2 regions of the Anaerofustis stercorihominis DSM 17244 genome follow, and region 1 is predicted to be linked to the other one. Evidence: riboswitches for the same ligand, from Rfam matches in the RefSeq annotation. Region 1 holds a riboswitch; the other holds the start of a gene.
The links. Region 1 has a riboswitch for lysine ahead of ANASTE_RS04565 (aspartate-semialdehyde dehydrogenase). Riboswitches for the same ligand answer to the same signal wherever they lie in the genome.
Positions count from the first base shown of each region.

Region 2: another riboswitch for lysine. It lies ahead of ANASTE_RS00605 (Na+/H+ antiporter NhaC family protein); the one in region 1 lies ahead of ANASTE_RS04565 (aspartate-semialdehyde dehydrogenase).

Region 1 is NZ_DS560018.1:159,434-164,104, reverse strand. It holds gene dapD (2,3,4,5-tetrahydropyridine-2,6-dicarboxylate N-acetyltransferase) at 1-81, opposite strand, end outside; gene dapB (4-hydroxy-tetrahydrodipicolinate reductase) at 92-841, opposite strand; gene dapA (4-hydroxy-tetrahydrodipicolinate synthase) at 856-1,737, opposite strand; gene ANASTE_RS04565 (aspartate-semialdehyde dehydrogenase) at 1,739-2,749, opposite strand; lysine riboswitch at 2,834-3,007, opposite strand; gene ANASTE_RS04560 (MucBP domain-containing protein) at 3,380-4,671, shown strand, end outside.
Region 2 is NZ_DS560015.1:140,683-145,353, forward strand. It holds gene ANASTE_RS11145 (ATP-binding protein) at 1-1,946, shown strand, start outside; gene ANASTE_RS11150 (response regulator) at 1,906-2,295, shown strand; lysine riboswitch at 2,411-2,579, shown strand; gene ANASTE_RS00605 (Na+/H+ antiporter NhaC family protein) at 2,737-4,341, shown strand; gene ANASTE_RS00610 (amino acid ABC transporter substrate-binding protein) at 4,537-4,671, shown strand, end outside.

The DNA.
Region 1 (4,671 bases):
TTTTTCCGCCGCTTTGATATATTTTGCGATTTCATATGGGTTTGTTAAATCGAATTGTTCTTTTAGTTTACTGTTATCCATTCTTTTCTCCTTATACTATATCATTCATTTCAAAGTATCCATAGCCTTTATCGTAAATGTATCTGCCTGCCTTTACGGCACCCACAGCAAAGACCTTTCTCGATAAAGCAGTATGTTTTACTTCTATTATTTCATCTTCCCCGGCAAAAATAACTTCGTGTTCCCCTACTATAGTACCGCCTCTTACAGCATGAATGGTAAGGTCTTTCTTTTCTCTTTTCACATCTTTGCCGTATCTTGAAAATTTATATTCAAGTTCTTTATCAGCATTTTCTTTAATCACGTCAGCGAGCATATATGCTGTCCCGCTTGGGGCGTCAACTTTTCTGTTATGATGTTTTTCAATTATTTCCGTATCAAAATCTTCGCATAACATCTTCGCACCAAGTTCAAGCATTTTGCTAACTACGCTTATGCCGTAAGAAAAATTCCCTGTTTTGAATATAGGGATAGTCTTGCTGGCTTCTTCAAGATGTGCATTTGTACTGTCTTCAAGCCCTGTAGTAGCACATACAAGTGCGGTATTTGTTTTTACACAAAAATCTATCAAATCATCGACAAGGCTAAAATGTGAAAAATCTATCACCACATCTATCTCTTCTTTTATATCATCAAATGAAGAATAAATAGGATATCCTTCGTTTTCCTTTGATTGCTTATCAAATCCGCAGACTATCTTCATATCCTCATAGCCTTCGACGATATTCTTAACGTTTTGTCCCATGGCTCCGTTAAAGCCGCTAATCATTACTTTTATCATTTAATTTATCCTCTTTAAATCAAAGAATATTCTTTTAAAGTCTTTTCCAATAATTCCCTCTTTGCACCTGTCAGCTCAACCAAAGGAAGTCTCATATCTCCTGTTTTAAGCCCCATTATTTTCATAGCTGTTTTAACGGGGATAGGATTACATTCACAGAACAGTGCATCGCACATAGGTAAAATATCAAGCTGTTTTTGAATTGCAGTCTTGATGTCTCCGCTGAAAAATGCGTCTGTAAGCTCAACACAAGTTTTAGGTATTATATTTGAACAAGTTGAAATAACTCCGTCTCCGCCTAAAGAAAGTACAGGCATGATTTGGTCATCATTCCCTGAGTAAAGTTCAACATCTTCTGGAAGGTCTTTCATGATCCTTGCCACCTGAGATAAATCTCCGCTTGCTTCTTTGAAAGCTTTTACATTTTTTATCTTAGTAAGTTCTATTGCAAGAGAAGCGGAAATATTTTTCCCTGTCCTTGAAGGTACATTATATACAATGATAGGTACATCTACTCTGTCGCTTATATATTCATAGCTATTATAAATACCTTCGTCGCTGGATTTATTGTAGTACGGATTATTTATCAAAACAGAGTCCGCACCTCTTTTTGCGGCGATTTCCGTAAGTTCCAACACATGCTGAGTATTGTTTGTTCCCGTACCTGCAATGAAAGGAACTCTTCCCGCTATGACTTCGTTACTGACTCTGAATATTTCATCTTTTTCTTTATCCGTAACCGTTGGAGATTCTCCCGTGGTACCGCATATAACGAGACCGTTAATACCGCTTTCTATCTGGTCGTTTATAAGTGTTTCGAGAACATTTAAATCGACTCTATTATTTTCATCAAACGGCGTAACTAACGCCGTAGCAACACCTTTAAAAATTGACATATTAATTTTCCTTTCCGAAGAAGTTTTCTTTTATCAAGTACTCGGCAATCTGTACTGTGTTTGAAGCCGCACCTTTTCTGATATTATCTCCAACGCACCATAGGTTCATTCCGCTTTTAACAGAGAAATCTCTTCTTATCCTGCCTACATATACTTCGTCATTTCCCGCAGCATCCAAAACAGTAGGATATTCCGGAACGGATATATCATCTTTCACGATAACTCCCGGTGCATTTTTAAGAAGTTCTCTCGCTTCATCTACGTCAAACGGTTTTTCAAATTCAAGATTTATACTTTCGCTGTGACCTACGAATACAGGGACTCTTACTGTGGTAGCGGTAACTTTGATATCATAATCTCCGAGTATCTTATGAGTTTCATTTACCATTTTCAGTTCTTCTTTCGTATATCCGTTTTCGGTAAAATCATCAATATGAGGAAGACAGTTGTAGGCTATCTGCACAGGATAAAATTCATTTTTACCGCCTTTTACGCCTTCTTCCAAATCTTTTATACCTTTTATACCTGAACCGGCAACAGCCTGATATGTAGAATATATTACTCTTTTAATTTTATATGCATCATGAAGGGGTTTTAAAACAACCATCGCCTGAATAGTAGAACAATTAGGATTTGCTATGATACCTTTAGTTTTAAGCGCATCTTTCGGATTAACTTCGGGAACCACCAAAGGCACTTCATCATCCATTCTCCACTGAGATGAGTTATCGATAACGACAACATTGTTTTTTGCGGCTATAGGAGCAAACTTTTTACTTGTTCCTCCTCCCGCAGAAAATAATGCAAAATCTATATCTTTATCAAAAGAATGTTCATTCAATTCTTCAACGGTATATTCCTTACCTCTGAATGTGACTTTTTTACCTGCCGAACGGCTTGACGCCATAGGATAGAAATTATCTACGGCTATATTGCTCTCCTCTAAAACTTCAATCATTTTTTGTCCTACAACACCGGTTGCACCCGCAATCGCTACATTGTATTTTCCCATATTATTCCTCCTAAGTGTATTTTTTATAGTGTTATAAAAAATAAAAGCCGACAAAGCGACTCATAATACACAAAAAAATTAGTATTTGTGAATAGCACTCCATCTAAGCGATGACAGTCTCAATGCTCTTAACATTAAGCCCGGAAATCTAAACGGTAAAATATAAACTTCCTCGGCAGATTTTCCTTTCGACCATTCTTACCTGCATTTACCTGCATCAAATAATTTACTGATAAAATCCGCGCCTCTATCTTAACACTACTTATTAATTTTTAATCTTTCTTTATTATAGAGGGAAAAGGCTATTTATGCAAGTACTTTATAATACTTTTAATAACTTGATTAAAGCTAGGGGGATCAAAAGCAAAGAGCATGCTTTCCTTAATAAATCAAAAATTCCTTATGAATAAAGACTTTTTAGGTTAAAAGTTTTAAGAAATTGTCAAAAAAGGTATACATTGAGTAACAATAAAAAAGATTTAATTATTAGATAAATTAATACATATTATTATTTTTTTTGATATATTTCTAGTTTTTTTCATGAATATATCGCATTAATTTTAATATACCACATTTGTTACAAAAATTATACTTTGAGTAACTTGATTAAAGCTAGGGGAATCAAAAGCAATGAAAGAAAAATTATTAAGAAGAAAAGGTGTTATTTTCGTACTGATAGCATTTATTTTTATGGTTCCGAGTATCATAAACGCGGCAACTTTAAAAAACGAACCTTATGTTCAGTACAACTTCAATAACAATGTGACAGACCGAAAAGGGCACAGCGAACTTACTGTATTGAGTGCTGAAGGGGATGATAAGAACAGGAATAATTCTTCCACATCATACGGCTCCGACAGTTACGGCCCTTATTTTCAGTGGGAATCTTCAATGATCAATGGCGGCGGATTTTATATCGATATAGATAAAAATATCGGAGAAGAGTATACTATAGGTCTAAAATTTTCATTTAAAGAAACGGGACCCAGTTGGAGAAAAATCATAGATTATGGAGATGGGCTTTCAGATGTAGGGTTTTATTTTTACAGTAACGGTCATTTGAATTTTTTTAATTACGGAACTAACGGGAAAAGCATAACTCAAGCAAATGAAGTTATAGATATGATAGTCAGAAGAAATAAATCCGGGTCTTTTGAAGCTTATATCGTAAACGGCGGAACCAAAACATTAGATTTACAGATAACCGACAAAAATAAATGGGGTGTTCCGATCATAATCGACGGAAAAACTAGAATTGGATTCTTCTTTGATGATACAGATACACTTGATAGTAGTGATGCATACGACAAACCGGAAGCTGCAACCGGAGGAAAAGTATACGATATAAAAATATGGGATAAATATGTAGATCCTGACGAAGTAATCGAAGAACTGAAGCCTAAAGGATTTGTAAACGTACATTATGTAAATGAGGATGGAAATAAGATAAAAGACGATAAACAGATCGAAGGGGAAAAGGGAGAAAATTACAGCGTATCACCGGATGCTATAGAAGGATACAGATATGTAAAGACCGAAGGTAACGCTTCGGGTACATTCCCCGAGGGAAATACAAATGTTACTTTTGTGTATAAAAAGATAATAAAAGGTACCGTTACAGCCAAATTTGTGGATATTAACGGGAATAAAATAAAAGATGATAAAATATATGAGGGTGAAAAAGACGAGCCTTATAATATAAGTAAAGAAAATATATACGGATACGAATATGTAAGGACAGAGGGGAATTCTTCGGGAGTATTTCCTGAAGGGAATACAGATGTTACATTCGTATATAAAGTATCCATGCCTTGTACGGTGACTGCAATATATGTAGACGAAGACGGGAATAAGTTATGCGATAATATAGTATATAAGGGGTTTGAAAATAATGCTTATAAAACCAGCAAGCTTGAGATAAA
Region 2 (4,671 bases), on a different contig from region 1:
TTCAAAATATCTTAGCCGATCTACTATATAAATTTTTTCAGTTGATAGGTGTACATAAGCTCATTCAAGGTATTGTATATATGCTTATGATACAGTCTCTTTGGTTTTTCGGCGTGCATGGGACGTATTTACTGTATCAGGTAAATGACGTTTATTTGAATGATTTATTGAATTTGAATATTCAAGCTATGTCCAATGGTTTTGTCCCACATGAGATCGTTAATACGGTTTTCTTGAATTCTTTTGTGAATATCGGTGGGTGCGGTGCAACTTTAGCACTTGTAATAATATTTTTAGTAATTAATAAAAAGAAAGAAAATGTTCATAAAATATCCAAATTTGGATTTATACCTTCTCTTTTCAATATTAATGAAATCATAACATATGGTGTGCCGGTTATCTTTAATCCTATTTTTTGTATTCCTTTCTTGATTGCTCCCGTAGTAAATTTGGTCGTTAGTTATTTTTCAACTATTATAGGATTTATTCCCGTAATAACACAAAATGTAAACTGGGCTTGCCCTATATTTGTAAGCGGATACCTTTCAACTCAAAGTATAAACGGGGTAATCCTTCAAATCGCGCTGATAGTCATTGATATACTTATATATATTCCTTTTGTGAATTTATATAACAGTAAAAAAGAGCTTGAAGAGTTGTTTACGGAAAGCGATATAGAAAATATAAAGACATTGAAAGAGGCTGAACACGATAGGATAAGGCTCATAAATTCGCTTAGTGATATGTACTATGCTGTGTTTGAGCTGAATTTGGAAAGTGAGCAGTGTGTTAAAGTTAAAATCAAAGATGAATATGATGATTTTGATGTAATCAATGATTTCTTTAATTATGTCGAAGGTTTTATAAAAGAAAATATTCCCCAGGATGAACAAAAAGACTTGCTTGAATTGTTGAATAAAAAGAATTTTATAAGAGCTTTGATCGAGCATGATGGAATACTCGAAATAGAGTATCAATGTAATTATAAAGGAAGTAATATATGGAACAGAGCAGGATATATACTATCTGAAATAAGAGATGATAAACCATATATGGTTACAGTGACCATAAGGAACGTAAGTGATATCAAAGTTGAGCAGGAAGCTCATAATCAAGCTTTGAAAGATGCATATGAAATGGCAAGGAATGCGAATAATGCAAAAACAGACTTCTTGTCCAGTATGTCACATGATATAAGAACTCCTATGAATGCAATAATGGGAATGACAGTCATAGCGAAGAACAATAAGGATAACGTCGAGAAACTTGAGGATTGTCTGGATAAAATAGAGACATCTTCCAATCATTTACTTGACTTGATAAACGATGTGCTTGATATGTCTAAGATAGAGAGCGGAAAAGTAACTTTGAATGAAGAACCTTTAGATTTAGATAGTATTATCGATGATGTATTAAATATTATTTTACCGACAGCAAGGGATAAACATATAACAGTTAAATTAAATAAAGAAATTAATCATGCTTTTGTACAAGGAGACGTTCTTAGGATAAATCAAATATTTTTAAATATATTGAGCAATTCTGTAAAATTTACTCCCAAAAATGGAAATATTCAAATATTTATAAGGGAAATCACTCCTGAGTATAAAAATTATATCAGTTATGAATTTAAATTTATAGATAATGGTATAGGAATGAGCGAGGAGTTTAAAGATAAAATATTTACGCCTTTTGCCAGATCCGAAGAATCCATAATTAAAAATGTAGAGGGTACCGGTCTTGGTATGTCTATAGTAAAGAATATCGTTGATATGATGAACGGTGAAATATATGTAAAAAGTAAGATCAATAAGGGAAGTGAATTTACTGTTATACTTCACTTGAAGTCTCAGGATGATATAAAAAATAAAACTGTAAAAGAAGATAAAATAGAAAATAAAAATTATGATTTTAAAGGTAAAAAAATACCTTCTTGTAGAGGATAATAAACTCAATATGGATATAGCTTCCGAAATAATCGGGTATACGGGAGCAGATATAGAAAAGGCAGAGAATGGGAAAGAAGCTTTGGAAAAATACTTGATAAATAAAGAAAATTATTATGATTTGATAATAATGGATATCAGGATGCCGATAATGAATGGTTATGAGGCAACCGAGAAAATCAGAAATTCAGGACGAGATGACAGTGAGACGGTCCCTATAATCGCAATGACGGCAGATGCATTCAGCGACGATATAAGAAAAACAAAAGAAGCCGGAATGAATGCTCATATAACCAAACCTTTTGATATAAATAAATTAATGTCTGTAATGAATGAAATGATAAAATAAGAGGTATTTTACCTCTTATTTTTTAGTTTAATAATAAATCATACATATAATATGTATCATGAATATTTAAAACTTGACAATATTCGTTAAACATGGTAAAAATTAATAGTAAGTGTAAAATGATAGAGGTGCGGTGTTCATCAGTATTATATAATGGAATTGCGGTGATTTTATATAGGAAAGGGGATACTGCCGAAGGATTTATTTTTACCGAAAAAGTAAGTCCTGGTATATTACAGAATATGTAATGTACTGTCACAAAGATGTGGAGCGCTATCCTAAAGCAAATAATTGCCATAAATGCGTTTTACTTTTTTGTATGTCATTTATGGCTTTTTTAGTTATTGGCAGCGTTTGGCTAAAAAGTGATTTTTATATGTTTTTATTTATTAAAAAACGATAAACGTAATGCTGTAAAGTATAAAATTAAAGGGGTTTAATATGAAATCATCAAAGAAAAAGATCTATACCGGTCTTGCTAGTTTTATTTTTATAATAATGCTGGCTTTTCCGATTTTAGGTGCCGAAGCAAGTGAGGCAAAGCCGGCTATGTATGCTACTATATGGTCATTACTTCCTCCTCTTATTGCGATTATTCTTGCTTTGATCACCAAAGAAGTTTACAGTTCTCTGTTCATAGGTATTTTAATCGGAGGCGTGTTTTACGCAGGCGGACAATTTGAAGGATCTGTAACGCACATACTTAATGACGGGATAGTTAAAGTTCTCTCAGATAGTTACAACGTTGGGATACTGATATTCTTGGTTATCCTGGGTGCCATGGTTGCACTCATGAATAAGGCGGGAGGTTCCGCTGCATTCGGTAACTGGGCAAGTAAGCACATCAAAACCAGAGTAGGTGCACAGCTTGCAACTATTGCTCTTGGGGTACTCATATTCGTTGACGATTACTTCAACTGTTTGACGGTAGGAAGCGTTATGCGTCCTATTACGGATAAACATAAAGTATCTCGTGCAAAGCTTGCATACTTGATAGATGCTACCGCAGCACCTGTATGTATTATCGCTCCGATTTCATCATGGGCGGCTGCCGTTACGGGATTTGTTAAAGGTGCAGACGGATTTTCCATATTTATCAAAGCGATTCCATATAACTTTTACGCACTTCTTACCATAGTAATGATGATTAGTTTGGTGCTTATGAAAGTTGATTTCGGTTCTATGAAAAAACATGAAGATAATGCTTCAAAAGGAGATTTACATTCTATACTAAACTCGGGATATGTCGATGAGACCGAGGATGAAGTAAATGATAAAGGAAAAGTAATCGACCTTGTGATACCTGTTTTAACATTGATTGCTTGCTGTCTTATCGGAATGATATATAGCGGCGGATTTTTCTCAGGTACAGGATTTGTTGAATCTTTCTCAAACAGTGACGCATCTGTAGGGCTTTCTCTCGGAAGTATGTTTGCTCTTGTAATAACGATTGCTTTATATGTATTCAGAAGAGTACTTAATTTCAGAGAATGTATGGATTGTATACCTGAAGGATTTAAAGCTATGGTTCCTGCAATATTAATTTTAACATTTGCATGGTCATTAAAAGCAATGACAGATAGCTTAGGAGCAGGTGTATTCGTTGCAGACTTTGTTCAAAACAGCGCAAAAGGATTTATGAATTTCCTTCCTGCAATTATATTCCTTGTTGGATGTTTCCTTGCTTTTGCAACGGGTACTTCATGGGGGACATTTGGTATATTGATCCCTATCGTTGTTGATGTATTTGCAAATAATCCTACACTTATGATCATTTCAATTTCTGCTTGTATGGCAGGAGCGGTATGCGGAGACCACTGTTCTCCTATTTCGGATACAACTATCATGGCGTCCGCAGGGGCAAGGTGTAATCATGTTAACCATGTATCCACTCAGCTTCCTTACGCTATTACAGCGGCTGTTATATCTTTTATTACATATATAGTTGCAGGATTTACACAAAGTGCATTGATATCTCTTCCTGTTGGTATCATACTTATGATAGGAGTATTGTATTTTATCAAGAAAAGAAATGTAAGTGCTTAATAAACATAAAAAGGACACCTATAAGGTGTCTTTTTTGTTTTAAATAATTATTTATCGTTTTTATCTAAAATAATAATTAAAACTTTAATTTAATAAATATTTTGAATATTGAAAAAAATGTGAAATTATGCTAATATAAAAGAGCTTAAGTATTTTAAGCGTATAAATTTTAAAGGGTGAAAGGATATTAAGATTATGAAAAAGAAATTAGCTTTGGTACTTGCTTTATTCATGGTAGCCGGACTTACTTTATTCGGATGCGGAAGCAAAGACGAAAATGCAAAAAATGATGACAAAACATTTGTGGTAGGATTTGATGCTGAATTCCCT